DNA from 2 places in the Paenibacillus motobuensis genome. Region 2 is predicted to be linked to the other one. Evidence: riboswitches for the same ligand, from Rfam matches in the RefSeq annotation. Region 2 holds a riboswitch; the other holds the start of a gene.
What was found. A riboswitch is a leader RNA that binds a small molecule or an ion and turns the genes downstream of it on or off. The one in region 2 is predicted to bind cyclic di-AMP.

Region 1: it holds a riboswitch for cyclic di-AMP, as region 2 does, so the genes downstream of both, ABD014_RS21230 (C40 family peptidase) here and ABD014_RS06730 (KamA family radical SAM protein) in region 2, are expected to answer to the same signal.

Annotation. Positions count from the first base shown of each region.
Region 1 is NZ_BAAACX010000020.1:41,236-57,260, reverse strand. It holds gene guaB (IMP dehydrogenase) at 1-803, shown strand, start outside; gene ABD014_RS21310 (D-alanyl-D-alanine carboxypeptidase family protein) at 978-2,363, shown strand; gene pdxS (pyridoxal 5'-phosphate synthase lyase subunit PdxS) at 2,453-3,334, shown strand; gene pdxT (pyridoxal 5'-phosphate synthase glutaminase subunit PdxT) at 3,412-3,996, shown strand; gene serS (serine--tRNA ligase) at 4,170-5,453, shown strand; tRNA gene ABD014_RS21290 (tRNA-Ser) at 5,515-5,603, shown strand; gene ABD014_RS21285 (small acid-soluble spore protein P) at 5,753-5,908, shown strand; gene ABD014_RS21280 (YitT family protein) at 6,184-7,008, shown strand; gene tadA (tRNA adenosine(34) deaminase TadA) at 7,118-7,609, opposite strand; gene ABD014_RS21270 (ATP-binding protein) at 7,961-9,865, shown strand; gene ABD014_RS21265 (pseudouridine synthase) at 9,884-10,585, shown strand; gene motB (flagellar motor protein MotB) at 10,672-11,469, opposite strand; gene motA (flagellar motor stator protein MotA) at 11,453-12,256, opposite strand; gene ABD014_RS21250 (hypothetical protein) at 12,446-12,739, shown strand; gene ABD014_RS21245 (4a-hydroxytetrahydrobiopterin dehydratase) at 13,124-13,423, shown strand; gene ABD014_RS21240 (c-type cytochrome) at 13,540-13,896, opposite strand; gene ABD014_RS21235 (GNAT family N-acetyltransferase) at 14,032-14,556, opposite strand; gene ABD014_RS21230 (C40 family peptidase) at 14,801-15,271, opposite strand; cyclic di-AMP (ydaO/yuaA leader) riboswitch at 15,275-15,409, opposite strand; gene ABD014_RS21225 (C40 family peptidase) at 15,653-16,025, opposite strand, start outside.
Region 2 is NZ_BAAACX010000007.1:336,694-352,448, reverse strand. It holds gene queE (7-carboxy-7-deazaguanine synthase QueE) at 1-720, shown strand, start outside; gene queF (preQ(1) synthase) at 779-1,276, shown strand; gene ABD014_RS06755 (2-hydroxyacid dehydrogenase) at 1,307-2,290, shown strand; gene ABD014_RS06750 (MDR family MFS transporter) at 2,403-3,929, opposite strand; gene ABD014_RS06745 (M24 family metallopeptidase) at 4,185-5,273, shown strand; gene ABD014_RS06740 (queuosine precursor transporter) at 5,353-6,054, opposite strand; gene ABD014_RS06735 (methyl-accepting chemotaxis protein) at 6,397-8,085, shown strand; gene ABD014_RS06730 (KamA family radical SAM protein) at 8,164-9,303, opposite strand; cyclic di-AMP (ydaO/yuaA leader) riboswitch at 9,665-9,808, opposite strand; gene ABD014_RS06725 (cobyric acid synthase) at 9,831-11,450, opposite strand; gene cobS (adenosylcobinamide-GDP ribazoletransferase) at 11,567-12,373, opposite strand; gene cobU (bifunctional adenosylcobinamide kinase/adenosylcobinamide-phosphate guanylyltransferase) at 12,370-12,963, opposite strand; gene cobT (nicotinate-nucleotide--dimethylbenzimidazole phosphoribosyltransferase) at 12,960-14,039, opposite strand; gene ABD014_RS06705 (ABC transporter ATP-binding protein) at 14,146-14,946, opposite strand; gene ABD014_RS06700 (FecCD family ABC transporter permease) at 14,943-15,755, opposite strand, start outside.

The DNA of each region.
Region 1 (16,025 bases), on a different contig from region 2:
TGGTCGGCGCCGCTGTAGGTATCTCCAAGGATATGTTTGAACGGACTGAGGCATTGGTAAATGCCGGTGCGGACGTCATTGTGCTCGACTCTGCGCATGGTCATCATATTAATATTATTGAAGCCGTAGCTGATATTCGTAAAAAATATCCTGAGTTGACTATTATCGCAGGTAATGTGGCAACGGGGGAAGCTACTCGTGAACTGATTGAGGCAGGCGCTTCGGTCGTTAAGGTTGGTATCGGGCCAGGCTCGATCTGTACGACCCGGGTTATCGCCGGAATCGGTGTACCGCAGATCACAGCAATCTATGACTGTGCTACAGTAGCTCGTGAATATGGCATTCCGATTATCGCTGATGGCGGTATCAAATATTCGGGTGAGATCACCAAGGCCTTGGCTGCAGGTGGGCATGCCGTAATGTTGGGAAGTATGTTTGCAGGTACAGAAGAGAGCCCTGGCGAGTCTGAGATTTACCAAGGACGCCGCTACAAAGTATACAGAGGTATGGGTTCTATGGCTGCGATGAAGCAAGGCAGCAAGGACCGCTACTTCCAGGATGATGACAAGAAGTTGGTTCCAGAGGGTATTGAAGGCCGCGTAGCTTATAAAGGCCCGCTTGCTGATACGATTCATCAGTTGATTGGTGGACTTCGTTCAGGCATGGGTTACTGTGGAGCTAAGAATCTGGACGAGCTTCGTAACGATACAGAATTTGTTCGAATTACAGGCGCGGGACTTCGTGAGAGTCATCCACACGACATCCAAATTACGAAGGAAGCACCTAACTATTCTATTAGTTAATGGAAGAATAAGATTGGAGAAAAGACAGGCCAGGCGGAAATCGCTGGGCCTGTCTTTTTTTGCAGGGTGCCCTGTGATAGAATAGACTAAGCAATAATCGAGAATATGAGGGGAGCTTAAGGAACATTGAAACTCAAAAGAAAACAACGCGCAATTCCGACTTCCAAACAAACTATGAAACCGCATTTTATTCGTAAAAGTGCTGCTTCTATATTGGTTTTGAATATGTTGTGCTTCTCTCTGGTTCCAGCGATGGCGCTGGCTGAGGGTGGACAAACGCAGCAAACGACGCAAAAGGAATCGACAACAACGACGAAATCGACAACTCCTGCTAAGGGAACGGCTATACCATCTGTGGAATCTCTCGACTTGAAGGTAAGCTCGGCCATTCTGATGGATGCGGAGACAGGGCAAATTCTGCTTGATGTAAAGGGAGAAGATCCTCTGCCACCGGCGAGTATGACGAAGATGATGTCTGAATATATCGTAGCGGAATATGTGAAGCAGGGTAAGATCAGCTGGGATGATGTCGTGACCACAGGCAAAAATGCTTCTTTAACTAAGGGATCACGAATTTTTCTAGCTGAAGGGGACCAACATACTGTCAAGGATCTATATGCGGCAATGGCTATCGGCTCAGCCAATGATGCAACGGTTGCCTTGGCAGAATTTGTGGCCGGCTCCGAGCAGGAATTCGTGCAATTAATGAATGATGAAGCTAAGCGTATGGGGATGACTACAGCTCATTTCGCCAATTCAACAGGTCTTGATATAAAGGATATGCCGGAAGAGTTCCGTACTCCAGGTGATCAGGAGACAGTGATGTCGGCGAAGGATGCAGCTATTTTGGCACGATATATTGTGACTGACCATCCGGATTTTAACCAATTTACTTCACTGCAGACTTACAAATTTAGAGAGCGCGATAAGACACCGATCGTCAATTTGAACTGGATGCTTGAAGCAAATAAGGACATCACCAATTTCAAAAAATATGCTTATGAAGGTCTTGACGGCCTGAAGACAGGCCATACGCAAAATGCGGGCAACTGCTTCACGGGAACTGCTGTTCGTGATGGTCATCGTCTGATCAGCGTCGTTATGGGGACCTCCAGTGATTCGGCACGTTTTGTTGAAACACGCAAAGTTCTCGATTACGGCTTTAACAACTTCGAGACCAAACAAGTCGTTGCTCCTAATACGACGGTAACGGGATCTGAGACAGTTACGGTGAAGAAGGCGAAGAACACCGAGGTTCCGCTTGTGAGCAGCCAAGAAGTGGCTTTTGTTATTCCAAAGGGTGCGGACATCAGTAAGGTGGAGTCCAAAGTTACGATGACGCCGGAGAGCGCATCTCTGACGGCCCCGCTTCCAAAGGGAACCAAGGTTGGAACAGTGACTTACACCTTGAAGCCAGATGGTATGAATCAGACCTTGGAGAAGACAGTTGACTTGATTACTTCCCAGGATGCAGAGAAAGCAAACTGGTTCAAGCTTTTCATGCGGGCAATCGGTGATTTCTTCAGCGATTTGTTCAATGGCATTAAGAATTTGTTCTAGAACGAATAAATTCCGAGTGAATGGGTTGTATATTTTAGGCGACTGATGTAAAATATCAAGTTAGATTATTATCGGGAGGCGTGGAATTTATGGAAACTGGAACATCGAAAGTTAAAAGAGGTATGGCTGAGATGCAAAAAGGCGGCGTCATCATGGACGTTATGAACGCCGAGCAAGCAAAGATCGCCGAAGCGGCTGGTGCAACCGCAGTTATGGCTTTGGAGCGGGTTCCTTCCGATATTCGTGCAGCTGGCGGCGTAGCCCGTATGGCTGACCCAACCATCGTTGAAGAAGTTATGAAAGTAGTATCTATTCCAGTTATGGCCAAAGCACGGATCGGTCATTATGTGGAAGCTAAAGTTTTGGAATCGCTTGGGGTAGACTATCTGGATGAGAGTGAAGTTCTGACTCCGGCAGATGAGGTCTTCCATATTGATAAACGTGATTTTACAGTTCCGTTCGTATGTGGTGCGAAGGATCTGGGTGAAGCACTTCGCCGTATTAGCGAAGGCGCATCGATGATTCGTACGAAGGGTGAACCAGGAACAGGCAACATTGTTGAAGCGGTTCGTCATATGCGTCTGATCAATAGCCAAATTCGCAAAGTACAGAACATGTCGAAGGATGAATTGTATGCTGAAGCCAAGAACCTTGGCGTAGCCTATGATCTGCTGCTTGAAGTACATGAAGCTGGCAAGCTTCCAGTTGTAAACTTCGCCGCTGGTGGAGTGGCTACTCCTGCAGATGCTGCCCTGATGATGCATTTGGGTGCTGACGGTGTATTCGTTGGCTCCGGTATTTTCAAATCAGATAGCCCTGAGAAGTTCGCTCGTGCGATAGTAGAAGCGACTACCCATTATACAGATTATAAGTTGATTGCTGAAGTATCCAAGAATCTGGGTACGCCAATGAAAGGTATTGAAATCTCGAAATTGTCCGCCGCTGAGCGTATGTCCGATCGCGGTTGGTAAGATGACTCTAGGCGCGATTCATGTTTCATGAATCGCGTCTAAAGTCGATAGCTTGGATAGAGAAAGAAGGTTTGGCCATGAAGGTAGGAGTATTGGCATTGCAGGGTGCTGTAGCAGAGCATATCCGCAGCATAGAGCTAGCAGGAGCAGAAGGCGTTGCTGTGAAGCATACTGAGCAGCTTGAAGAGCTGGATGGATTGATTATTCCGGGCGGCGAGAGTACGACGATCGGTAAATTGATGCGGAAATACGAATTTATTGAAGCTATTCGGGCGTTCTCGGAGCAAGGGAAGCCGGTATTTGGCACTTGTGCCGGACTGATCGTAATGGCCAAAGAAATAGAAAGCGGAGAAGAAGCGCATCTCGGGCTGATGGATATCAAGGTCTCCCGTAATGCCTTTGGACGCCAGCGTGAGAGCTTCGAGACGAATCTTGATGTGAAGGGACTTCAGGAGCCGCTCAGAGCTGTGTTTATTCGCGCACCATTAATTACAGCAGTGGGAAATGAAGTTGATATTCTGTCGACCTACAATGATGAGATTGTAGCGGCCCGGCAAGGACATCTACTCGTTTCTTCATTCCATCCGGAGCTTACGGATGATTATTCCCTGCATACTTATTTTACAGAGATGATTAAGACTTACCAAGCGGCCGTACAATAAGTTTGAGTTCATTTGAACAACTTCTATAAAGCTGATAGTGAAGACACCTTGACTCTTACCAAGGGTCAAGGTTGTTTTTTGATTGATTCTTGTCGTTTAAGCGATCCCGGCGTCTATTGTTCAGCTTGTAATCGGCACGGCCTGCTACGGGATGATTCTAGGAGGGACTATCCATGTTAGATGTAAAAATATTAAGAAATGACTACGCTCGTGTCGAACAAGCTCTTCAGAACCGGGGTAAATCATTGGAGATGATCTCGGATTTTTTACCGCTTGATGAGAAACGTCGGGAGTTACTCCAGGAGAGTGAATCGCTGAAGAACCGTCGTAACACAGTATCTGCGGAGGTTGCCCAGCGGAAGAAGAACAAAGAGGATGCGGATGATCTAATCGCAGAGATGCGTGAGGTTGGTGACCGTATCAAGGCTCTGGACGAAGAAGTCCGTGAGCTTGAAGTGAAGATCGATAATTTAACGATGAGTATTCCGAACATACCGCATAGCAGCGTACCGATCGGCGCTTCTGAGGATGATAACGTGGAAGTGCGCCGTATTGGCGAGCCACGTTCGTTCGATTTCGAGCCGAAGGCGCACTGGGATATCGCGACGGACTTGGATATTCTCGATTTCGAAGCAGGTGCCAAAGTAACTGGCTCGCGCTTCACCTTCTATAAAGGCTTGGGAGCCCGCCTGGAGCGCGCTTTGATTAACTTTATGATGGATTTGCACAGCAACGAACATGGCTATGTAGAAATGCTGCCCCCTTATATCGTTAACCGCGACAGCTTGTACGGCACAGGACAGCTTCCGAAGTTTGAAGAGGATGTATTCAAGCTGACGGAGGAAGGCTATTACTTGATTCCGACAGCAGAGGTTCCTGTAACGAACTATCATCGGGAAGAAATTCTGAATACCGAGGATCTGCCTAAGAAATATGTGGCGTATAGTTCTTGCTTCCGTTCTGAGGCTGGCGCGGCTGGACGAGATACGCGCGGCCTGATCCGCCAGCATCAATTCAACAAGGTAGAGATGATCAAGGTTGTCCATCCCGAGTCATCCTATGACGAATTGGAGCAAATGACGGCGAATGCGGAGCGTGTACTGCAGCTTCTGAATCTGCCTTACCGCGTATTGGCCCTGTGTACGGCTGATCTTGGCTTTACAGCGGCTAAGACGTATGATCTTGAGGTATGGCTCCCACAGAGCAATATGTACCGCGAGATTTCCTCCTGCTCGAATGTAGAGGATTTCCAGGCACGTCGAGCAAATATTCGTTTCCGTCCGGAACCGAAGGCGAAGCCGGAATTTGTACACACCTTGAACGGCTCTGGATTGGCTGTAGGGCGTACCGTTGCTGCTATCCTGGAGAATTATCAACAAGAGGATGGCAGTGTGGTCATTCCTGAGGTGCTTCGTCCATATATGGGCGGTGTGGAAAAGATCACCACAAATAAATAACTTGATCATGTGAAAAATTTATAGTATAATCTGATTTGTTACGCGAATTAGATTCATACTTGGAGAGGTACCGAAGCGGTCATAACGGGGCGGTCTTGAAAACCGTTAGGGTGCAAGCCCACATGGGTTCGAATCCCATCCTCTCCGCCAGTTTACTAATAATAAGCCTTGATCAAGGTGATATCATAGAAGCGAACAGAAATGAGGATGAGAAATCCTCATTTTTTTGTTGTATAAAGCGAGTGGTTTCTTCACAAGTTACAGGGGGATATATCAACGGAATTGGAGGGAATCACGATATGACCAAGCCTAAAGGATATACGACCCCAGGAACCCAGACAGACCAGAATAACCGCCCTAGGGATGATAGGGAGCATGATGGCCCAGAGCCGCTGTCGGGCTCTAAGAAGGTCAAGAACCGTAACCATGTGAGTCATCATAATCCACAAGGCTAATGTATGAAATAAGATCGACTTGATGCTTCAGACTTCCGGCGAATTGCCGGATTTTTTTATCTTAAATTGAAATAAACAAGACATGAGACAAAGAAAATGTCATAATATAAGTAGGGCCTTGACCATGCAAGACGATCACAAGTGGGAGAGAAACTCTAAAATTATACTAAAGAAATGAAAGGAAAGTGATGCGTTTGAACTCTGTCAACCTGGATACGATCTCGAAATCCCAAACGATTAGACGGCATAAGCAGAAGTCTGTAGGGAACATCCTGATGAGATCCATCTTTATTGTTGTAGGTGCCATTATTGTCTCAGTAGCGCTGGAGCTATTCCTAGTTCCGAACAAGATTACGGATGGCGGAATCACCGGTATCTCCGTAATGTCCTCTTATTTATCCGAATTACCGCTTGGTATTTTTCTGTTCCTTTTTAACCTTCCATTCCTGATAGTTGGCTATAAGCAAATTGGCAAGACCTTTGCGATTTCTACCTTACTAGGAATCTCGGTCATGTCTCTTGGTACGACATTGCTTCACCCGGTTGACCCCTTTGTCAGCGACACGCTGCTTGCTTTTGTATTCGGTGGGATTCTGCTCGGTTTAGGGACAGGTATCGTCATTCGGTTTGGGGGATCATTGGACGGAACAGAGATTGTAGCTATTCTGATTTCACGCAGGACGCCATTTTCTGTTGGTGAGATTATTATGTTCTTCAACTTCTTCATTTTATTAAGTGCAGGGTTTGTATTCAGTTGGGAACGTGCTTTGTTCTCATTGTTAGCTTATTATATCGCTTATAAATCAATTGATATCGTAGTGGATGGTCTCAATGAATCCAAATCGGTTTGGATCATTAGTGATCAAATCGATGAGATCGGATCTGCTATATTGAGCCGCTTGGGCCGTGGCGTTACTTATTTGTCAGGTGAAGGTGGATTTTCGGGTGATCCGAAACGGGTTATATTTTGTGTAATTACTCGCTTGGAAGAAGCCAAGCTTAAAGAAATCGTAAATCATTACGATGAGAATGCTTTTTTGGCTGTAGGAAATATCCATGACGTAAAAGGCGGGCGCTTCAAGAAAAGAGCTATTCATTAGTGGCTTGAAGACGTCTTACTACGTTGGTTAATAATATGTCTAAAATAGGCTGGCCTGGAATGAATTCGGGCCAGCCTAAATATATGCGCGGGAACTTCCTCTATATGCGTTATTTATGACGCAATTGCTTGAAGAATTGCTTGAGCAGGTCTGCACACTCTTCTTTCAGTACACCTGCAGTTAATTCTGTACGGTGATTGAACCTCGGTTCCTGCAGCAGATTCATAATGGTCCCTCCACAGCCTGCTTTTGGATCTGTAGCTCCGTAGATGACATGCGGCACCCGGCATTGGACAATAGCTCCGGCGCACATTGGGCAGGGCTCCAGCGTTACATATAGACGGCAATGCAACAGTCTCCAAGCATCCAGATTTTCACTAGCCTCACGAATCGCGATCATCTCAGCATGTGCTGTTCCGTCCCGTGAACTTTCTCTTAGATTATATCCTCTTCCTATAATTTCATCCCCACGAACAATAACAGCACCGATAGGGACCTCTCCAATCGCTTCGGCCTTGCGTGCTTCAGCGATCGCTTCACGCATCCAGTAGTCGTGGGGAAATGTCGATGCAGGGGGTTCGTGTGTTAAGGGTAATGACATGACGATTCAACTCCATTCACGGTTGTTCAGATCAAGAAATTCAGTATTTTGTCCAACGAACAAATATTCGTTGTTAACATGTTGTGGATAACACTGTTCATAACTGCTTATTTATCCCCATTATTATACACATATTAGACTTTTGCGTTGTGTATATGTTCATAACTTGTGCATAACTTTTTCGGTTTCGGATGATAAAACGTAGAAAATAGATATTTTTTCTTAATTGTAGATAAAGGAAATAGGAATTTCAACGTCTTTGCAAAATCTTACAATACGGTTATGATGAGGGTAGTATCAAAGCATGATTCGACATTAACCTCAATGTCCTGCAAGAGGTGAGAAGATCATTTGTCCATTAAATTCAAATTATCTATAGTGATGTCTCTTTTTGCTCTGGCCCTATTATCGTTTAACATCGTTCTTAGTTTTCTGTCAACCCGTGACAATCTTCGCAGAGACAGTGAAGCCAATATGATGTTAATCGCTAAGCAAATTGCTCTAGCTGTGGAACAATCCCGTTCCATATATGATTACGTGAAGAGAAATGAAATCGGCCAACAAACTGGGAACAGCTCTTCATTTGGCGGAATGTTAGACATGACAAGTCCAGAGAGAATTGTAAATGAATCTCTTATGTCCAATCATCATCTTTTAGAGATTACGGGTTTCTTCCCCGATGAACTTCGTGATCATCACAGCATCCTATTTGGCACGTATAAGTATAAGAATGATGTTGATATCTTTGAGAACTCTGGAGAAGCAGCCGAGAAGGGGACAAGCCTACTCAAGGATACAATAATTAACGGCAAGCGCGTACTAGAGTGTCTTATCCCCATTCAACCGAACAATCAGCAGCCTTATATGATCCGAATTATCTCCAGTTATGAACCTATTTCAGCAGCGATCACCAAGCAGGTGATTAACGAGATTTCAATCTCCATTATTTTGTTGCAAATCGTCGTATTCTCAAGTTATATTCTTGCCGGAGAACTGATTCGACCGGTTCAAGACATTCTGTATAAGGTGAATCGGTTATCCTCAGGAGATTTCCAGGCGAAGATCGAGGTAAGGCGCCAAGATGAACTCGGCCTGCTGGGACGACAGATTAATAGGATGGCAGATTATATGGGGCACTATACGGAAGAGTTGAAGCTAAAGAATGATGAGAATCAGGTGATCAAAGAACGTCTGGAATCGATTATTAATCAGATGGCTGATGCGATTCATGTAACAGATCTAAGCGATAGGATATTGGAAGTGAATCGGGCATTCGAACAGCTGTATGGCTGGAATAGCGCTGAGATCGTCGGCACCAGGCTCGATTTTGTGCCATATTCTCATCAAGAGGAGAGAGAATCCTGGCTGAAGGAGCTCAGAGAAGGGCGTCCTTACGTCCTAGCTGAGACAACTCGTATTTGCAAGGACGGGAGATTAGTTAATGTAAGCATTAGCGTCTCTCCTATATTCGATGAAGACGGTGAGATCGTATCTCTGATCAGCATCTCAAGGGATATGACGGAGCATAATAAAATGGAGGAACTGCTCAGACGCGCGGAGAAGCTGCGGACGGTTGGGCAGCTGGCGGCTGGTGTAGCGCATGAAATACGCAATCCGCTGACTACGCTCAGAGGATTCCTGCAATTGCAGCAGCGCGCGCGTACCGTCAATGACACACATACGGATATCATGCTCTCTGAACTGGAGCGGATTAATATGATCGTGAGTGAATTTCTAATCCTAGCTAAGCCACAGGCTGTCCAGTTCGAAATCAAGGATGTCAGATATACCGTCGGCGATGTGATATCGCTGCTGGATAGTGAGGCGCATTTACATAATATTGTGTTCGAGCACCATTTCTCTACTTCTCCTCTTCTGGTACACTGTGAAGAGAATCAATTGAAGCAGGTGTTCATTAATGTGTTGAAGAATGCAATGGAGGCGATGCCTGGAGGAGGACGGATCAAGCTCCAGGTCGCTGATCATGACGAGCATCACATTGCTATTCGCTTCATTGATGAAGGAGAAGGGATATCGAAGGAGCGGCTGGATAAGCTTGGCGAACCGTTCTATACGAGCAAGGAGAAGGGGACAGGCCTCGGACTAATGATCAGTCAGCGTATCATAGAAGGCCATAAGGGCATGTTTGAAATCGATAGTGAGCTGGGTAAGGGAACGACCGTGACGATTACCCTACCTCGAATCAAGGAAGCTCAAGAGCCAGTTGCGACCACTACAGGTGAAGAAATAGCATAACGGGGTGACCATACAACGGTGAGAATTAATAAATTTATCAGTGAGACAGGGTATTGCTCTAGACGGGAGGCAGACAAGCTGGTTGAATCCGGCAAGGTAACGATTAACGGTGTAACCGCTCTGCTAGGAAGTCAGGCCGAGCCGGGAGATGATGTGAGGATTGATGGGGCTCCTCTCCAGGAGAAGCCGTCTAAGCACGTCTACATCGCTCTGAATAAGCCTGTCGGGATTACGAGTACGACAGAGCAGCATGTCAAAGGCAATATCGTCGATTTTGTTGGGCATGAAGAACGTATTTTTCCAATCGGACGCTTGGATAAGGATTCGGAAGGATTGATTTTGCTAACCAGCGATGGTGACATTGTTAATAAGATCCTGAGGTCTGAAGGCAAGCATGAGAAGGAATATATCGTTACAGTGAATCGCCCAATTACGCCTTCTTTTCTGAAGGCGATGGGGGAAGGGGTCAGGATCCTAGGCGCAATGACCTTACCCTGCCGGATTACAAGAATCTCTGATCGAACGTTCAGAATAATACTTGTCGAAGGCAAGAATCGCCAGATTCGCCGCATGTGCAGTGCTCTCGGGTATGAAGTACAGAAGCTGCAGCGGATTCGTATTATGAATATCCAGCTTGGATCATTGAAGGTTGGAACGTGGCGAGAATTGAACGAGCAGGAGAAGAGAGAGCTTGGTGGGATGTTGAATTATAAGCTCTAACAAGCTCGGTGCTGATATTAGACTTTATGAACAGCAATGGGTAAGAAAAAAGATGGAGCCAGAGTTCTGGTCTCCATCTTTTTATTTTATTCATGAGCCGTGGTTACACCTAGCTTCTGATCCGGATCGACATACTTGCGAATAATCGATACTTCGACGCGGCGGTTCTGTGCTCTGCCGACTGCTGAGTCGTTTGGAGATACTGGATGATACTCGCCGTATCCAATCGCACTGAATTTCTGTGGATCAAGCTGTGTATTCAGCATCAATATCTTCATGAAATTCAATGCCCGGGCGGAGCTAAGATCCCAGTTTGAAGGGTACTCTTTATTGGATATCGGTATATTGTCGGTATGACCCGAGACAATAACCTCATAGTCCGGGAACTGCTCCAGCATGTCCGAGATGGCCTTGGCCAGCTTCCGGGCATCCGGTTTCACCTCAGCTTCTCCGGAAGGGAACAGCGCTTTGTCGCTGATCGTAATCATTAGCTGGGACTGATTGAGCTTCGTATCAAGATCATTCGTCAGTCCATTCTGCTTAATATAGTTGTCCAATTGCTTCTTAAGCCCTTCCAGATTCTCCTGCTCCCGGCGCTTCAGCTCATTTACGCTGGCTTTTACCTCGTCCGGCTTAGGCTGTACCTTGAAGGATTGCATATCGTTGCTATTGAACGAGTTCTGATCCATAATGCCCGTTCCACCGTTAAGGACACTATTAAAGGCTTCGCTAACTTCTTTGAATTTCTGAGCATCTACCGAGCTCATACCGAACAGCACGATGAACATGGCAAGCAGAAGGGTCATAAGGTCAGAATAAGGAAGCAGCCAGCTCTCGTCAGCATGCTCCTCATGCTCTTGATTTCGTTTATTCCGTTTGCGCACCTTCACCCGCCCCCTTTTCTAGGATTTCAGCGCGTTCGGCAGGGGTTAAGAATACGGCAAGCTTCTGTTGAATTGCGATCGTAGACACCCCGGATTGAATAGATAACAGGCCTTCTACCATCATTAGTCGAATCTCTATTTCTTTTTTTGAGAGACGTTTTAGTTTATTGGCAATTGGATGCCACAATACGTAACCGGTGAAAATACCGAATACGGTTGCGATAAATGCCCCTGAGATCGCATGGGATAGAACTTCGACATTACTCATATCCGATAGGGCCGCGATAAGACCGACAACGGCACCGAGTACACCGAGCGTAGGAGCATACATTCCGGCTTGTGAGAAGATTTGCGCCCCTGCTTTGTGTCTTTCTTCGGTAGCGGCGATGTCCTCTGTCAGGACATCCTGCACGAATTCCTGATCATTGCCGTCAATGATCATCCGCATTCCGTTCCGTAAGAAATCGTCGTTGATTTCTTCTACCTTGGCTTCCAGAGCGAGCAATCCTTCACGGCGGGTAATTGTGGCCCACTCCGCAAACAGAGCAATCAGTTCACCCTTCGTAATAATTTTTGGCTTGACGACCGTCATTTTGAGCAGCTTTGGAAATTTCTTCAGCTCAGATAGCGGGAACGCCATGAACAGAGTCGCTGCGGTACCCACGAAGATAATGACAAAGGCCGCGGGGTTGGAGACCAAGCTTTCGATCGGCGCACCTTTTAGGAACATGCCCCAAATGAGTGCCACGAGTCCAAGAATAAGTCCAATAATCGTTGAGATTTCCATTGCACACCTCGTCCTTGAGATAATTATTCCATAATTCTGCCACCCGCATCCTTGCAGAACGGCATTTCTGATTTTATGGAAATGGCTTATCTTTTTTATCGACAGAATTCCCTTTTTTTTTAAGGGCGATTTTCCGGTATAATGGGACTACGACTCAATATTCGTTAGAGTGAAGGGAGAAGAATGATCGTGGGCGTGAAGCATGGCAGAGATTATGAATATATTTTGGCAGATCTCACGAAGGCGGTAGGCCAGATATCTGATAGCTATAATTTCTTTGAAATGGAGGCTTCTGAATGGGAGGCCCTATCGGAGGAGGAGAAGCTGGAAGTCCAGGAGGCGCTGGCAGAGGACTTGTTCTTTGCGCTAGGTACGGAGTCAGTCATTTCCGTTGGTAGTGCAGTGGTGATCTATGATGCAGACAACCATCGCATTAACTTCCTAATCGGAGAGGATGAACTGGATTTCGTTGCATTGATTTAATTTATATTGTGCGTGTTCAAAAAGTCAAGTTTTCAGCACCGAGAAGGTTGGATGAAGCTAGGGCCTGAGGAGCGGAGCGTACGTAGTTGGTACGTGAGTACCTGAGATGTTTCCGTAGGAAACATGACTTCGTAAGCATCTGCTTAGGCCCGGGTGAATTCAAGATTCGATGCCTTGATAGCTTTATGATTTACTTCGTGATCAAAGGTGAACTTTTTGAGCTACCTCTTATTCCCTTATTTTGTTTATACAGTAAACACTATGGTAATATATTGGATAGCATGATCGTTAAATAGAAGAATATAATGAATTAATATCTCATGTACGAATGGTATGCAAGAATGATATGGGGATATTTGAGAACGAACGGGAGGTAGAATTTAAATGCCGTTTACACCGCAGGAAATAGAAGCGCATTTAGAGAGACTGGAAGGATGGGAGCTAGAAGAAGGACGATGGATCGTTCGCAAGTATACCTTCTCTAATTATATGAAGGGAATCGCTTTTGTCGATGAGGTTGCAGCCATATCAGAAGCGTTCAATCATCACCCTTTTATAACCATTGACCATAAAACAGTGACGCTTCGGCTGACATCATGGGAGGAAGGCGGAATAACGGCCGTTGATATTAAAGAAGCACAGCAGTATAATGAGGCATTTGAGAAAGCACGTTCTGTAGGCTGATGCATCGATAGGCTCTATAGCCTGGCTGAAAGAGGAGTACTATGGATCTTTACAGCCGGCTCGTATAGAACAACGCCCACCAGGAATATCCTTGGCGGGCGTTCTTCGTGTTACGGTTATTTTTGCTCCGCAAGCCAGAGGGCTACGTTCGCAATTTCTTCGTCCTTCAGCCTATCCTGGAAGGTTGGCATTTGTCCTTTGCCTTTCTTGATGATGCCGTAGAGCTGATCCGCTGATAATGTAGCTCCGATTTTCTGCAAATTCGGACCAACTTGACCTTGCAGTTGATCGCCATGGCAACTGATACAGTTTGCCTTGATAATAGCATCGGCCTGATCAGCATTGAGTGTAATTTCAGGCATGGTTGGCTTGGCCTCTTTGGCCACTTCTTCTTTACCAGGTAAGGTAAAAATCAACACGATGGCCATAATGAATGCCACGCCGAGTAATCCGCTCATGATCCATTTCTGCACACGAATCGCCCCTTTTATGTAAGCTATCCATTCCATTATACCGGAACATCGCAGTGGATCATAGCGTTTGTGACAAAAAAAGTAATGATAATTTAGTGTTTTCTTGAAAATATATGCAAATCATCACAGACAACATTAAAGTTCGTTGTGGCCAGGCTCTTCTCCCTTAGGAAATCCGCGAAATACCATACAATAGTAAGGCTTGGAAATGCCGCCGGGCGTCATCTTCTCATATAGGTCCGTAATGACGAAGCCGGATTTCTGGTACGCTCGGATCGCTCTTTTGTTCCAGGTCAGGACCTCGAGATCCACCTCATTACTAGGCTTACGACGCAGCGCTTCCTCCACGATCGCGATGACAAATGATTTACCATAGCCGTGACCACATAAATCAGGTCTCATCCCGACCCCAATACGGGTTACTCCTTTGAGAGGGAAGTATTGGGCAAAGCCAGCGAGCTCGCCGGTCTCATCCAACAGGGAGGCGTATTGTTCGGCCCGTAGTGCAGGATTGCCGAATTCTACATCGAGCGCCTTCATCTGTTCCCAAGGGAGCCAGCTATATACGTCATAGGGAGAATCGTAGCGCCAGGTACAGATATCTGCGCCATGGTCTTCTTCCATAGGTACAATAAGAAATTTCGGAATATACTTTTCCATATTTACGCCTCCTTGCTTATTGCATGATAGGATGCCTAGATTACCTTTTTAAACTCACTCTAACGGGAATTCTATTCCTTGTAAAGGTGTTAGCGCGATTTTAGAATATTTTGCTTACCCAATACGTTGTAGAAGAGCGGAGATAAAAAAATGCAATTGATTCCGGGCTTGGAATCAACTGCATTATATAGTTATAAATGATGATAAATGAATGAATGAAAGTTAAATGGTTGAACGCTGGAGATTAAGCTTGGGCATACTGAGAATAAGTATACTGGCTAAGGATACGCTTGGCGCCGACATAACGCGCTTTGTAGTAGCTATTGCTCAAGCTGTCGATACGAACGCCCTTGGATGAGGAGGAATGTGCGAATTCTCCATTACCAACATAAATTCCTACATGGGATACGCCTTTACCGGTTGTATTGAAGAAGACGAGATCGCCAGGCTTCAACTGGCTCTTGCTTACCGCAGCGCCTTGCTTGAACTGATCTGTCGATACGCGAGGTAGGGTTACGCCCATTTTCTGATATACATATTTGGTGAAGCCTGAGCAGTCAAAGCCGCTACTGGCGCTGATTCCACCGAGTCTGTAAGGTGTACCGTATACCGAGTCAACAACATTAGTTAGTGTGGTGCTCGCAAAAGCATTGCCGCTTTGCATAGTGAAGAAGATGGCCAGGCTTGCTGCGGCTGCGATGATTGTTTTTCTCAAGATGTAAGCTCCTTCCAAGGCCTGCGAGGTTAGCTTGCGGATTCGGTTGAAGGTTCCCTATGGCAGCGTGATAGCGCCAATTCACCCCAAATGGTTCCCCCGTTTCCCGGGTGCTTAGGAATTCGGCTGTTCTTAGTTGATGCACCCCAAAAGTTACGATAGTTACAATAAAGATTACAAACTTGTTACTATTACACTGGTCATTTTACCAAACCCGCCCAGGTTTGACAAGCTTGTCGATAGATTTGATCTGGAAGTCTGTGTTTCTGTCTGAGTTCATAGGCATATAGGGCCAGAAGTGGGGGGAATGCAGGCCTTTAGGCAAATAAAAAACCCGCGGTTGTGGATTCCATTGAATCGCCGCAGGCTTAAAATTCGTTATTATTCTACATCATCGTGATCTGTAACTTCTCCAGTAGCATCTTCGTACTTGTCGGAACTCATAACGCGCTTAGCTCCAACATAACGATCTACATAATATTTCTCGCTCAATTTGCTAATTACAACGCCCTTGGAAGTGGAAGCGTGAGCAAATTTGCCTTCACCTACATAGACACCCACATGGGATATGCCTTTGCCTGAAGTGTTGAAGAACACCAGGTCGCCAGCGATTAGTTCATCCTTGGATACGGATTCGCCCATTTTATATTGCGATCCCGATTGGTGAGGAAGCTTGATACCGATCTTGGAGAATACATACATCGTAAATCCTGAGCAGTCAAACCCAGAAGTCGTTGTACCACCGGATACATAC
Region 2 (15,755 bases):
ATTCCTGTTCTGGAGATCTTTGGACCAACCGTTCAAGGTGAGGGCATGGTCATCGGTCAAAAGACGATGTTCGTGCGCACCGCCGGATGTGACTACCATTGCAGTTGGTGCGACTCGGCCTTCACTTGGGACGGAAGCGCCAAGGAATCGATTCGACTGATGACTGCGGCGGAAATCTGGGAAGAGCTGCGGCAGATTGGGCAAGACCGCTTCTCTCATGTCACACTTTCTGGAGGCAACCCGGTTCTACTTCCGCAGCTGCAGTCTCTGATTGAATTGCTTCATCAACAGGGTATTACGCTAGCTATAGAAACCCAAGGCTCACGTTGGCAAGATTGGTTGGCCGAAGTCGAACAAGTCACCCTCTCTCCGAAGCCGCCAAGCTCCAAAATGAATACGGACTGGTCGAAGCTGGACGAGATCGTGAATAAACTTCGCAATCGCCCTGCCTCCTATATTATGAGTCTGAAGGTTGTCGTATTCGATGATCTTGATCTGAATTATGCCATAAAGGTGCATCAGCGTTATTCTGATATACAAATGTATATTCAAGTCGGCAATCCGGACGTGAACCGCATGGATACCCGGGACCATGCCAGTGATTTGCTGCAGCGCTATGAGCATTTGATCGATCGAGTTATGAACTCGTCAGAGCTCAATGACGTTAGGGTACTACCGCAGCTGCATGCCTTAGTATGGGGCAACAAACGCGGAGTCTAACTACCGAACTTTTTGAACACACTTCATCACATGACTCATATTTGAGGAGGATGTCTCTATGTCAGGAAGACAGCAGGAAGAAATGCAGAATGTTACCCTACTAGGTAATCAAGCCGTTAAATACCCGATGACCTATACACCAGAAATTTTAGAGAGCTTCGATAACAAGCATCCGTACCGCGATTATTTTGTAAAATTCAACTGTCCGGAATTCACGAGCCTCTGCCCCATTACTGGGCAGCCTGATTTCGCCACGATATATATCAGCTACATTCCCGACCTGAAAATGGTTGAGAGCAAATCGCTCAAGCTGTACCTGTTCAGCTTCCGCAACCATGGCGATTTCCATGAGGATTGCGTCAACATTATCATGAATGATCTGATTAAGCTGATGGAGCCCAAATACATTGAGGTATGGGGTAAATTCACCCCGCGTGGCGGCATTTCCATCGACCCATACTGCAACTACGGTCGTCCAGGGACGAAATATGAAGCGATGGCTGATCACCGACTGATGAACCATGATATGTATCCGGAGAAAGTCGATAACCGATAAATTAATAACCCAGATTCAGGAGGTACATCTATGTTACCGCAAATCTATATCGCCAGAAAAATACCCGTCGAGGTAGAAAATTATATTGCTGAACACTTCCGCTATAAAAAATGGGATCGCTTAGAACCTATTCCACGCGAATACTTATTTGAGCAGCTGGCTGATTGTGAAGGGTTGTTAACCTCTGGAACGCGGATCGATCAAGAACTGCTAGAACGCTCTCCAAAGTTAAAAGTAGTCAGTAATATTAGCGTCGGCTATAATAATTTCGATCTGGAAGCGATGCGGGGACGGAAGATCCTTGGAACGAACACGCCGAAAGTGCTTGATGATACGGTTGCTGACTTAATCCTCTCCCTGATGCTGTCTGTAGCACGCCGTGTCCCTGAACTAGATCGCTATGTTAGGGCCGGACACTGGTCAAGCAAGGACGATGAGAATATATTTGGTGTGGATGTTCATCACAAAACATTAGGCATCATCGGCATGGGTAATATCGGGCAAGCGGTAGCCCAGCGGGGCAAATGGGGATTTGGCATGAACATTCTATATCATAACCGTCATCCTAAGCCTGATGTTGAACAAGCCTTAGATGCAGCCTATCGTTCCAAAGAAGAACTACTGCGCGAGTCCGATTTTATCGTACTGATGACGCCGTTAACTCCAGAGACTAGACACTATATCGGTGAACGCGAATTCGCGATGATGAAGCCTTCTGCTGTATTTATCAATGCTTCCCGTGGAGCTACAGTGGATGAAGCCGCCTTGATCAATGCCCTTCGCCAGAAACAGATCTTCGGTGCTGGTCTGGATGTATTCGAGCAGGAGCCTGTCGATCCGAATAACCCGCTGCTAACGATGGACAATGTTGTGGTCCTGCCGCATATCGGCTCAGCGACCATGCAAACCAGGCTTAAAATGGGGATGCTTGCAGCGCGGAATTTAGTAGATGCCCTCTATGGCAGAAAGCCGTCCCATTTAGTTAAAGAGCTTCAGGAGCTATACGAATCATAAACGTCTCTAACGATCCTCGTAAAATAAAGCCCGCCTCTTCTGCGCCCCTGTCGATTCAGCTTCTAGAGCATCGGTCAGGGGCAGCAGCCAGGCGGGCTTCTCTTCATTTTATTTACACATGCTGTTCCGTAACTTCAGCAGCTTTCACCGCTTTCGGTTTAATCCGATCCTTCGGCATCAGAATGACTACAACAACGGACAATGCAGTAGGAATCAGGGCCCACAGGAAGGTATGGGCGATCGATGAAGACAATGCTCCAGTTATTTTCTCCAAAATCGGTGCTGGAATCAATGCCCTCTTCTCAGGACTTAACATATCCCTCGTATCTCCAAAGCTCTGTCCGGATTGCCCCATTCCTGCAAATGCCTCGGCCATATTATTCGCCAGCAGATTACGCTGAACGATCCCGAAGATCGTAATGCCGAGCGTCATACCAAGCGATCTCAGGAATGAGTTCGTTGAGGTAGCTGCTCCGCGCTGGCGGGCATCAAAGTGATGTACCGCAGCCATCCCAAGTACAGAGAACGAGAAGCCTACCCCGAACCCGGTCAAAATACTGTACAAGGTCAACAGAGTACGGGATGAATCGCCAGTTAGCGTACTCAGGGCAAATATCCCCCCTAAGAAGAACACCACAGAGATCATCATTACACTGCGGTAGGACATTTTTGAGGTTAAGATTCCGCCCATCATACTGCCAAATACAGAGCCCAGCATCATCGGCATCAGAATGATTCCTGAATTCGTCGCCGTTCCACCGTATACCCCTTGCACATAGATTGGAATATATACCGTTGCAATAATAAATACACTACCATAGAACAGCGCTAGCAAGCTGCTTGTAGCATACAATGGAATTTTGAACATGGAGAACGAAATGACTGGCTCCTTAGCCCGTACCTCCACTAGCAGGAAGGCAACGAACAATACTGCGAATCCAACAAACAGGCTGATAATGACAACGGAATTCCAGGCATATTTCTCTCCGCCCAGTTCAAGAGCAAACATCAGGCACACGACAGCGCCGACCAGCGTAAACGCTCCGCCCCAGTCAATCCGTTGTTTCTCATGCGTCAGCGATTCATGATAGAACGCGATAATCAAGCCAAGAGCGACAATACCGATAGGTACATTAATATAGAAAACCCAGTTCCAGCCAAGATGATCTGTAATGAACGCACCGAGCAGCGGACCGAATATACTCGAAGTACCGAATACAGCCCCCATTAGGCCCGTCATTTTACCACGCTTCTCAATCGGAAAGATATCGTAAATAATCGTAAAAGCAATCGGCATCAGCGCACCGCCGCCAATCCCTTGAATCGCCCGGAAAATACTAAGTTGAACAATACTCGTTGCAATTCCGCATAGCACTGAACCGAGAATAAACGTCACGATACCAAAAATAAAAAACCGTTTCCGTCCGTACATATCGGACAGCTTGCCGAAGATCGGCGTCCCTGCCATAACTGCTACCATATATGCGGAGGTGACCCATACGAACTGATCCATCCCGCCTAGCTCGGAGACGATCGTTCCCATCGCCGTTGTTACGATCGTATTGTCCATGGCTGACATTAGAATGCCGAGCAGCAACCCGAACAATATGAACTTGGTCTTGTCCTTTCTCTCAGCGATCACTTTGCATCCTCCCAATAACTAAAATTTGAATAACAATCTCATTGTATGTAGGAATGCAACAAATGTAAATAACTCTCAAACATTTTTTGTCAATCCTTATGACCAATATCATGATGCATTAGAACTATATCGGACTCTCCCCACACACATCCTTTGTTGCCAGAGCCCTCCATTCATCGAACTACCGTGAACGACTCAATTAGCCTATAATAATATTGAATAGTTATCTGAGAAAGGAAGTATCAATCAACCATGAATTCTAAATGGTCTGGACTTGAACAAAATATGAAGCAATCCGGTATCGACACTATGCTCATTACGGATCCCAAACATGTATATTACTTAACGGGCTTTCTAAGCGATCCCCATGAGAGATTCCTGGGAGCCGTGTTGCAGACTGGCCATGAGCCTTTCCTGCTCGTTCCCGCCCTCGATGAAGAAGCCGCCCGTACGGCGTCGGATATTACCGACATTATCACGCATCAGGATACCGATAATCCTTATCAAATATTAGCGGCAAAGGTACAAGGTAAGATCAGTACAATGGGCCTCGAGAAAGAAAACCTGTCCATGGCGCGCTATGAAGCGTTGCAAGAAGCCCTCTCCTTCTCAGCAAGCTTCGATGTAGGTCCTTGGCTTCGGGAGCTGCGGATGCATAAGTCTCCGGAGGAAGTCGGCAAGCTGCGCCACGCCATTTCCCTGATCGAGCAAGTATTGCAGGAGGCTCTCAAGCAAGTGAAGGAAGGAGTGTCCGAGAATGAATTGGTAGCTGAGGTTGAATACCAGATTCGCAAGCTTGGAGCAGACGGTCCTTCCTTCGACTCGATGGTATTATTCGGTGAGAATGCCGCACTTCCACACGGAGTACCAGGCAAAAGACAGCTGCACCGTGGCGATCTAGTCATGTTCGATATCGGGGTCTACGCAGACGGTTACGCTTCGGACATTACTCGTACCTTCGCCTATGGAAATATCACGGAAGAACAGACCCGAATCTACAATACTGTACTTGCCGCTAATGAAGCGGCGATTGCCCAGATTCGCCCTGGCGTTACTTTCGCTTCGATCGATAAAGCTGCCCGAGATTTGATTACCGAGGCTGGTTACGGGGAGTATTTCCTGCATCGCCTTGGTCATGGGCTCGGCATCGATGTTCATGAATTCCCATCCGTACATGGATTGAATGAGCTCACGCTCTCAGCTGGCAACGTCTTTACCGTCGAGCCTGGTATCTATGTTCCCGGTATCGCCGGCGTCCGGATTGAAGACGATGTGCTTGTTACCGAATCCGGCGTTGATGTGCTGACTCAATTTCCGAAGCAGCTCACTTTTATCGACTAATCTACAAAAGCAAGGGCTGTGCTTTAGCAACAACAAAACCTCCAAGACACGCGAATGCGGCCCTGGAGGTTTTGTGATTTTATTTGACTTGATCGAGTTCCGGTTCACCGTCTGGATGGAAGTTACGCGCGATGTACAGAAATGGCGTACCCACCGCAGTCAGCGCAAATTTTATTATATAAGTAGTGAACAGGATTTCGAGCCATACGTCGAAGCTGTATTTACCAATGAAGGCAATCGAACAGAAGATCAGCGTATCGACAAAGGAACTGATCATCGTGCTTCCGTTGTTCCGGATCCAGAGTTGATTGCGCAAAGGATAGAAACGGCGAATCCAAGAATACAGGCGGACATCGAGAAACTGACTGATGAAATAAGCTGTCAAACTACCCAGCGCCAATCTTGGCATTAACCCGAAGATCGTCTTAAGCGAATCTTGCGCCAGATCACCTGGCTGCGGCTGGAACACAAGAACCATCTGCATAAGAATCGTCGTCATTATCAGCGTGAAGAACCCGAACCATACCGCCTTCTTCGCCTCTTGACGCCCATACTTCTCATTCAGTAAATCACTCGTCAAATATAGGCTTACATACATCGTATTGCCAAGCGTCATTACAATTCCGAACATATCAATTGTCTTAACGACTTGAATATTGGCGATGACCGTGGCAACCCCGATCCAGGCATATAACCCCTTCTTTCCGAACCAGCGATAACAGATCAAGAAGAAGGTTAAATTTACGAGCATATATATAAGGCCCCAGAAAAAGTTAAACATAACATGCCTCCTAGTTTTGGTTACGCGGGATGGTTACGAACCGCGGCTGATTTTCAATCAGCATTTTCTACGATAACATAGCTTTTCGCAAGTTGCCACCCTATTATTTCTTCCATTATAGAGGTTGTGCAGAAAGTTCGTTTTTAATCAAATAAAATTGATTCAGGAAATGGTCAAAATTCACTTTCTCGAAACAATGAAATCGCTATCATTGAAAAAATGAATAATATCATTGTTTAAACGTTTCATTTTGTCTTACAATACTTTTATATGTCTTTTTTTCCAATTGAACTACATAAACAGGAATAAAGAACTAGATTAATAGAAACTCAGGGGGATATAATGCGAAAATTCAAACATTCCATTGGTCGCAAATTTATGCTGACATTTGCGGTCATCACAATCCTGTCATCCATTTTATTCAGTACAACTTTCTACTTTATCGCCATGAGCATTATTGACGAGAATGTACTTCCTCAATTCGATGAGGTTCTGCATACAAGCTCCAGGGATATTTACAAAGGACTTGATAATTCGCAGGCTCTCCAGCTTATTAAAGGAAGCGAAAATTCACGCTTTGCCGTAGAGTCCTATCTCAGCAAAAAGGTTGAGGAATTCCATCTGCATACCGCCTATATTCTCGATGTCAAAGAAGATAAGGCCATCGTGATTGGAATTAATAAAGATTCGATCATGAAGGTTGGGGACGAGCTTGATATCCAGGAAGCGATGAAGGTGAAAGATCCTGGCAAACTGAGCGTTAGCGACCTGTACAGTGATCAATATGGCGTGCACAAAACTGCATATATCCGCCTGTCTGGAAGCACAGCTGTTCTAGCTGTAGGTATGGATGCGAACTTCATCAAACAGAAGGAAGATCAAATTCTGTGGACCGGAATCGTAATCGCTGCCATTGTTATCGTTCTGGCTCTGATCGCGGCTTATGCGAACAGCAGACGCATCATCAAACCGATTAAGAGATTGGCCGCCGTAACTACGCAAATGGCACAGGGAGATTTAACTCAACAGATTACCATTACGGGACGTGATGAGATCGCTGAGCTCTCTGCCAGCTTCCAAACGATGATTACGGAGCTAAAAGAAATGATCACCAAGGTTCAAAATAGCTCCCATGGCGTTATCCAAGGCTCCGATCAGATCTATCAGTCTGTGAACACCTTCCAGCAGTTGATTGAGCATTCCGGCAACTCGATGCAGGAAATTGAAAAAGGCAGCACCGTAATCGCCGGGGCGGCCGCAGAGAATGCCCGTGCAATGGAAGAGATTTCGCTAGGGATCCAGCATATCGCCGGTTCCTCCGCTGAAGTAACAGAGCGCATTGGTCAAGCTTCAAATGAGGCTGACAACGGGAATGAGCTGGCCAAGTCGGCGACTGGGCAGATGCGCCTTGTCGAGCAGGCCGCAGCATCATTGCTCACACATATTTCAACCTTGAACGAACGTGCTTCATCCATCATTCAAGTCGTAGACCTGATCTCAAGTATTACGAAACAGGTTCATATCTTGGCTCTGAATGCGGCGATTGAAGCAGCACGGGCTGGAGAGCATGGCAAAGGCTTCTCCGTCGTCGCCGAAGAAATTCGCCTGCTTGCTGAACAGACGAAGGATGCCACAACGAAGATCAGCGAATACTTATTAAGCATCCAGGAAGAGACTGTAAGCTCGATGCAGACGATGCAGCGTGCTACTAATGAGATTAGTTCCGGTACGGAGCAAGTGAATCAGGCAGAGCTGGCGTTCAGCCATTTGACCGAGCTGATCTCGGAGATTAACTCAAGTGTTCAATCTGTCTCGGCGGCAACCGAGGAAATCTCGGCCAGCACAGAAGAAGTAACTGCCTCTGTTGAGGAATCGGCCAATATTACCGGAAAATCTCTTCTCAGTATCGAAGAAATCTCCAATAACACCAGCCGGCAAATCGAAGAAATGAAGAACCATGTCGGAGCTATTGAACAGCTCCATCAGCATGCTCTTTCCTTGAGAGAGGCTATAAATAAATTCAAAGTTTAAGAGGGACAGATCATACAAGAAGAACCGCCGGAAATAGGATTCCGGCGGTTCATTGGCGTTAAAAGATCTATAATCTTCTTACAGTTCATTCACCGAGACGGCCTCGGCCAATTTCTTCTCAGGCTTCTTCCAATACGACTCATTGCCGGGAAGATCATCAAACCAGGCTGCATCCTCTGGACATTCAAGCATCATGAACTTCCCATACTCATCATCACGGGACTGATGATACTTCAAATACGCCATTCCGTTCTCGATCGCCAATATTTCGATTTTACCGGATGTATGGCTCATCGATAAGCGAACGCGCTTGCCTAAGCCGGAAGTACGGGCCTTAGCCCCTTCCACCAGTTCATATGCCCGCCGCAGCGGAATAACAAAATCGGAATTTCCGGCAACCGGACGGTTGATGAAGAAATAATAAGGCGTTACACCTGCCCAGGACAATTTGTCGAGCAGTTCCCCAAGCACCTTCTCATCATCATTGATCCCCTTCAGGATCGGCGTCTGATTCACGACGATGGCTCCAGCCTTATGTAGCGCCTCGAAGCATTTGCGCGCTTCCGCCGTAATCTCCCGCGGATGATTAATATGCGCCATCACATAAATGCGCTTATCCGCTGAGGAAAATTCAGAGATCAATTGCAATAGATCAGGATCCTCATAGATCCTCATCGGATTGAAGACAGGGATTTTCGAGCCAAGTCGGATGATCTTCACATGTTCGATCGCCCGCAGCTGTTCGAGGATATTACGCAGCTTGGAAGTCGCGAGAATCAGACTGTCCCCGCCCGTCAATAACACATTGTTGATCTCAGGATGCCTGGAGATGTATTCAATCCCCGGTGTTACATCGGCCATCGCTTCCTTCACATCATTGCGGAACAACCGCTTGCGGAAGCAGTAGCGGCAATAAGCACCGCATACCTCAGAGACGATCAGAAGCGCCGTTGTCCGGTACTTATGCTGACAGCCAGGAACGACATAATTCGTATCCTCGTCAGAAGCATCCCAACGCCCATATTCGCGCAGTTCCCCGGTATTCGGAATAACAAGCTTACGAATGGGGTCATTTGGATCGTCCCAGTCAATCAGATTCAAATAATAATCATTCACCCGGAACACGAATTTGTCAGTAATCGGACGAAGTTGATCCCGTTCGATTTGAGACAACTGCGTCACCTTATCGATATTTGTAATGTACTTCGGGCTTGCCATACACCATCTCCTCCTTTATCTCTACAACATCGCCGATTCGTAAAGAAGAAGCCTGGAAACCAAAGATGACAGTGCAGCGCAAGGCATCACATGCCGAGTAATAACGGGTCATATCCATATAAAAAGATCCATATAGAGGTAGTTCAAAAAGTCCACTTTTGATCACGAAGTGAATCACGGAGTAACTCGGCATCGAATCTTGAATTCACCCGGGTCTTCCGGTGCTCACGTACCTACTACGTACGCTTCGCTCCTCAGACCCTAGCTTCATCCAACCTTCTCGGTGCTGAAAACCGACCTTTTTGAACACATATATTAACACAAAAAGACCCGTAGCAGGGTCATTGCAAAGCAGTATAAATGATGACCCATCCACTGCTGACGAGGTTAGCTGACGGACTCGGGAAAGATGGTTCCCTACGTGTACTATACACAACGATTCGCCCCAAAAAATGGTTCCCCCGCTTTTCGACTTTACCATTCGAAAATTAAGCGTATATTTATCGTATTACAAATGTAAGCGTGTGTCAAAACTGAGGATTCTTTGGAAGGCCTGCAATCTCATATATTTGATCCATATCCAGATGCCCTCTTACATGATCGGCAAGTCGGTCAAATGCAATCTCTCGCCTTGCGGCGGCGGAGAATGTCGCAGCCAGGGGCTCCAGCCCCTTGGCTTGCCTAATTCCATCCAACCAAGCCCGGCGATAACCATCACTATTGAATAGACCGTGCAAATACGTGCCGAACACTCGCCCATCAATGCGACAGACTCCCTCCATCCGTTCCTCTTCATCAACGCTTTGAACTAGGAATAAGGGTGCTACATCTTTCCCCCGAGAAGTGGTACTTGCCGCATCATTTGTATGTGCAACAACGTATGAGCCATAAGTAACTAGCCCAAAACCAACTTGGCTTGAGTACACCGTCTCCCCGGAGTGAATTTCGTAGCCACCAACGGGGATAACAGGCTCCATCGTATAAAGGCTAAGCGGGGCATCAGGTAGAACATGTCCTGCGGTGCGGATTGTCTTTTTGCCAGGAAGAAACGTCGTCGTCAGCGGCAGCCAGCCAAGTCCACGGGATTGCTTCACTTTGCCGGATTCAACTGCTTCTGGATCAAGGAGTACATCGCCAAGCATCTGATATCCGCCACAAATACCGACCAGTTGCGAATGAGTGCTGCTCTCCATATACTGCTCAATCGCCCCGTCCAGCCCCTGTTCTCGCAGAAATGCCAAGTCGCTAATCGTATCCTTGGAGCCTGGAAGGATGATTACATCCGGCTCTCCTAGCTCCGCTGCTCGCTGGACATAGCGCACAGACACGTCCGGCTCTGCAGCCAGCATATCGAAGTCCGTGAAATTGGAAATACGCGGATAACGAATAACGACAATATCGATATCGCGGCCCTGCTTAGGCATCGAGGCGTATGAGTCGAGAATGACTGAATCCTCGGCCTCGATCTCCAGATCCGGCAGAAAGGGCAGCACACCAAGCACGGGAATGCCTGTCCGCTGTTCTAGCCAATCCAGCCCTGGACGAAGCAGTTCCAGATCGCCTCTGAATTTATTGATAATGAAGCCCTTCACCCGGGCTCTCTCCTCGGGCTCCAGCAATTCGAGCGTCCCGACCAGAAATGCAAATACCCCGCCGCGATCGATATCGCCCACCAAAATGACCGGAGCTTCCGCCCACCCAGCCAGATTCATATTGACGATATCGCGCTGCTTCAAATTGATCTCCGCCGGACTTCCCGCACCTTCTAACACAACGAGATCATATTCATCCCTCAATCGGTTCAGAGCCTCCATCACGATCGGCTGGGCCACAGGCAGGAACTCCTCACGATATTTCATCGCGCTCAGATGCTGGTAAGGCTTGCCGTGAACGACGATCTGCGAGTGCATATCTCCTGTCGGCTTAATCAGGACGGGATTCATATCCGTCGTCGCCTCGATTCCACAGGCTTCAGCCTGCACTCCCTGGGCTCGCCCAATCTCCCGGCCATCGGCGGTGACATAAGAATTTAGCGCCATATTCTGTGATTTATAGGGAGCCGTCCTGATTCCGTCTTGAACGAAAATTCGGCATAAGGCAGTCACGATGACACTCTTGCCGACATCAGAAGCCGTACCCTGCAGCATCAGCACAGCGCCTCGATTGCTGGAGTCTACACAATTCCTCTTTGCATCTTTTTCCGTTATATCAACTTGCTCTCTTAATAAATCCTCTTGCCTCATCGATCAAACCTCCACTTCACTCATTGAAAAAGCAAGCAGGCGAGCAGTAGCAGTACCGCTTCCAGCCCTTCATTGATCGCACCATAAGTATCCCCCGTCAAGCCACCCAGTCTTGCACTCATTCGGCTGGCCATCCAGGAACCGACGCCCCAAGCGAGCAAAGGGGCGAGAACATAATAGACCATGGGGATGATCATATTCATATCTCCCCACTGCAGCACAGCAGCAAGCAGAAGCAGTCCAGCCGATAGGACAAGGGCCAATAAAGTCGCAAGCAGTGTATCCTTGCCGCTCTGTCCCCGGAATCGTCCGGCCAGGCCTTCCCCGCCGCGCGCGGTCGGCCAATGGCGCATAGCCAGCGACATGAACCAGCGGCTCCACACTGGAGCCGTCATCATTGCCGCCCCAGATACATACAATCCGCGGCTTAGGAGTGTAGCGAGCATCGACATTTTGAAGAGCAGCAGCAGCACACAGGCTAACACACCCATTGCTCCAACTCGGCTGTCCTTCATAATCTCCAGCATTTTCTCACGAGGACGGTAGCTTAGGAACGCATCCGCGGAGTCCATCCAGCCATCCAGATGCAATCCTCCAGTCAGCCAGACCCAAGCGATCAGTAGAATGACCGAGACTGGCAGCACAGGCAGCGCCAGGCTAGCCACCACGCCGATGATCCATATAACAATGCCAATCGCCGCCCCGACGAGCGGATAATATTTGGCGCTCCTCTTCAGCAACTCCGGCGTAAAATCAAGCTCGGCCCGCACCGGAAAACGCGATAGAAATTGAAAAGCGGCCAAAATTGGCCGTCCTTTTTGTCTCATAATCGATACTCCCTGCTCTTAAGTTCAATTGGAATTCCTACAGTAACGAGAAATACTTGCTGCGAAATCTCAGCCATTTTGCGATTCATGATTCCAGATAAATCCCGATAGACTCGCCCTAGACGGTATTCAGGCACGATGCCATCCCCGACCTCATTCGTTACCAGTACCAAATTACCGGAATAGGCCGAGACGACAGCAGCTAATCGCTCGATCTCGTCCAATACCTGCTGCTCCGCCTCCGGCCCCTCGCCGGACGCCAGCAATATATTAGAGAGCCATAATGTGAGACAATCCACCAGTACAACAGGTTCGTCTGCCACAGGCTCCTCGATAGAGGAAGATATACGATTGTTCGACTGAGCCAACTCGCTTAACAGCGCGGCAAGCCGCAGCGGCTCTTCCTTCGTCTCCCAAGGGAAGCCGCTGTCCACTCGGACACTCTGGTGCAGCCTGATCCGCTGACGCATCTCATCGTCGAATGCTTGTGCCGTAGCGATATAAATTCCTCGCTCCGCATGCTTCATGCACCATTTCTCGGCAAAAGAGCTCTTACCGCTCCGCGCCCCGCCAGTCACCGTAATGATCATACAGATGTCTCCGACTCATCCGCTTCTCCTGTAGAGACTCCGGCACTCTCAAAGGTCGCCATTTCCGACATTACGCGGCAAATCGCATCGATCAGATGCAGCGCCAGTACACCGCCAGTGCCTTCGCCCAGTCGCATGTCCAGATGCAGCATCGGGGCAAGCCCTAGCTCACCGAGCAACTGCTCATGCCCCTGTTCATGCGAGGCATGCGAGGCGATCATATAATGCGCAGTTTCTGGTGCAAGGCGCTTCGCGATTAATGCTGCTGCACTAGAGATAAATCCGTCAATGACGACCGGACAATGGTGAGCAGCAGCAGCCAGAATCACCCCAGTCAAGCCGGCGATTTCTAGTCCGCCGACCTTGGATAAAACATCCAACGGATCGTTTGAATCCGGCTGGTTAATATCAATTGCCTTCTGCACGACAGCAATCTTATGCTGAAGGCGTTCGTCATTGAGACCCGTTCCCCGGCCGACGCATTCCTGCGGTGATTTTCCGGTTAACACGCTCATAACTGCCGCACTGGCCGTAGTATTACCAATCCCCATTTCACCAGTGACGAACAGTCTTGACCCATTTGCTACTGAACTCTCCACCGTATCGATTCCCGCCAGCACGGCCGTTTCCGCTTCCTCACGGCTCATCGCCGGACCTTTGGCCATATTCGCTGTTCCATAGCGGATCTTCTTCATAATAAGCTCCGGGTGCGACAATTCGGCATTTACTCCGATGTCTACGCACATCACTTCGGCTCCGGCTTGACGAGCCAGTACATTCACTGCTGCTCCCCCGGCCAGGAAGTTATGTACCATCTGCGGCGTTACCTCCGCTGGAAAAGCACTGATGCCTTCCTCGCACACACCATGATCAGCGGCCATGACGATGACAGAACGCTTAGATAAATCAGGATGTACATTCCCTGTTATTCCCGCTAGCTTCACGGCCAGGTTCTCCAACTTCCCGAGACTCCCCGGCGGCTTGGTTAACTGATCGAGATGCTCTGCCGCTGCTGCTGAAGCAGCTTGGTCCGGAGCTGAGATTTTATCGATAATTTGTACGATTAAATGATTCATGTATATCCCCTTCCTGGTATGTGATGCGCAATATCACTAGTGTTGCAATATTATGCTGCAAAATATAAACTAGCGAAACGCAGTTCCACTGGTTCAGAATAATCTATCAATCAAGCCCCATCTTACTACTAGTTTCCTTACGCAGCAATAACTGCGGCTCTCCGTGATCTGGGTGCGCAACGATATGCGACTGCACCTGAAAAACAGATTCAATCAATTCAGAATTGATAATTTCCGTCGGTGAACCTTCAGCTACAATTCTGCCCTGATGAAGCACAAGCAAGCGGTCGCAATACAGAGCGGCCAGGTTGAGATCATGCATGACAGATACGACCGTCAAGCCCGCTTCACGCTGCCAGCTGGCAACCAGCTCCATGAACTGCGTCTGATGCCGGATATCCAGATAAGTCGTCGGTTCATCAAGCAGGACGATCTCAGGCTGCTGGGCCATGACTTTGCCTAGGGCAACCCGCTGCCGTTGCCCTCCGCTCAATACATGAAGCGGACGATGCGCTAAATCATTCAGCTCGAGCTTATCCATAATACCGCTCATTAGACGCTGAGCGGCTTCACTATCTTCTCTACCACGCCAATTTTGGAACGGAAACCGCCCCATCTCAATCACTTCCCGGACAGGGTATGCTACTGGTGGAAGCCCATCCTGCTGCAGAACCGCCAGCTTGCGCGACAGCTCCTTGCGCCCATATTCGGCGATCAACCTGCCATCCAGACTGATCTCGCCGCGGTTTGGCTTCTCTACTCCGGACAAGAGGCTAATCAGCGTTGATTTCCCACTGCCATTTGGACCGATAATGCCCCAGAACTGTCCGCGCTGAACCCGCCAGTTTATGTCCTTGAGTACGGACAGACTTCCATATGATTTATCTATATGCCGAACTTCAATCAACGCATCTCCACCTCTCTCTCCTTCTTCTTGCGATACAGCAAATAAGCAAAGAAAGGCGCCCCTACGAAGGCAGTGACAATTCCCAATGGTATCTCGATCGGCGCCAGCAGCGAGCGCGCTGCCAGATCGCTCCACATCATGAAGATGCCCCCGCCGAGCGCGGAGAGCGGAATAATCAGGCGATAATCAGGACCCGTAATAAGGCGAACAATATGCGGTACCACCAAACCAACAAATCCAATCACCCCGGATACCGAGACGGCCGCTGCCGTGAGCAGCGTGGCCACGAATAACACTGATAATTTGGTGAATTCCACATTGAGTCCCGTATGGGTTGCTTGCCGCTCTCCCAGTGCGAGCAAATTCAGCGTCCTGGCCCGGCTCCAGAGGTAAATAATCCCCAGCGCCAAATATGGCAACAGGATGGCCGTATACGACCATCCTCTCAAGCTTAAGGACCCCATCGTCCAATATAAAATTTCATTCACCGTCTTCTTCGACATTGCTGTCAGAAAAGATACAACCGCCCCCAGGAAGGACTGCATCACGACTCCCGATAGAATTAAATTTTCGATCGGTATTTTCCCGTTCTCCCGGGCCAGCCACATTACGATCCACAACGTTAATGAACCCGTTAAAAATGCGATAGCCGGCAGTGTGAACACTCCGATCACGGAGTACTGCCAGCCAAGGAAGATCAGTACTGCGGCCCCTAGCGCTGAACCCGATGACACGCCAAGGGTGAATGGATCGGAGAGCGGATTGCGCAGCACTCCCTGGAAAGCAGAGCCCGCTGCCGCAAGCGAAGC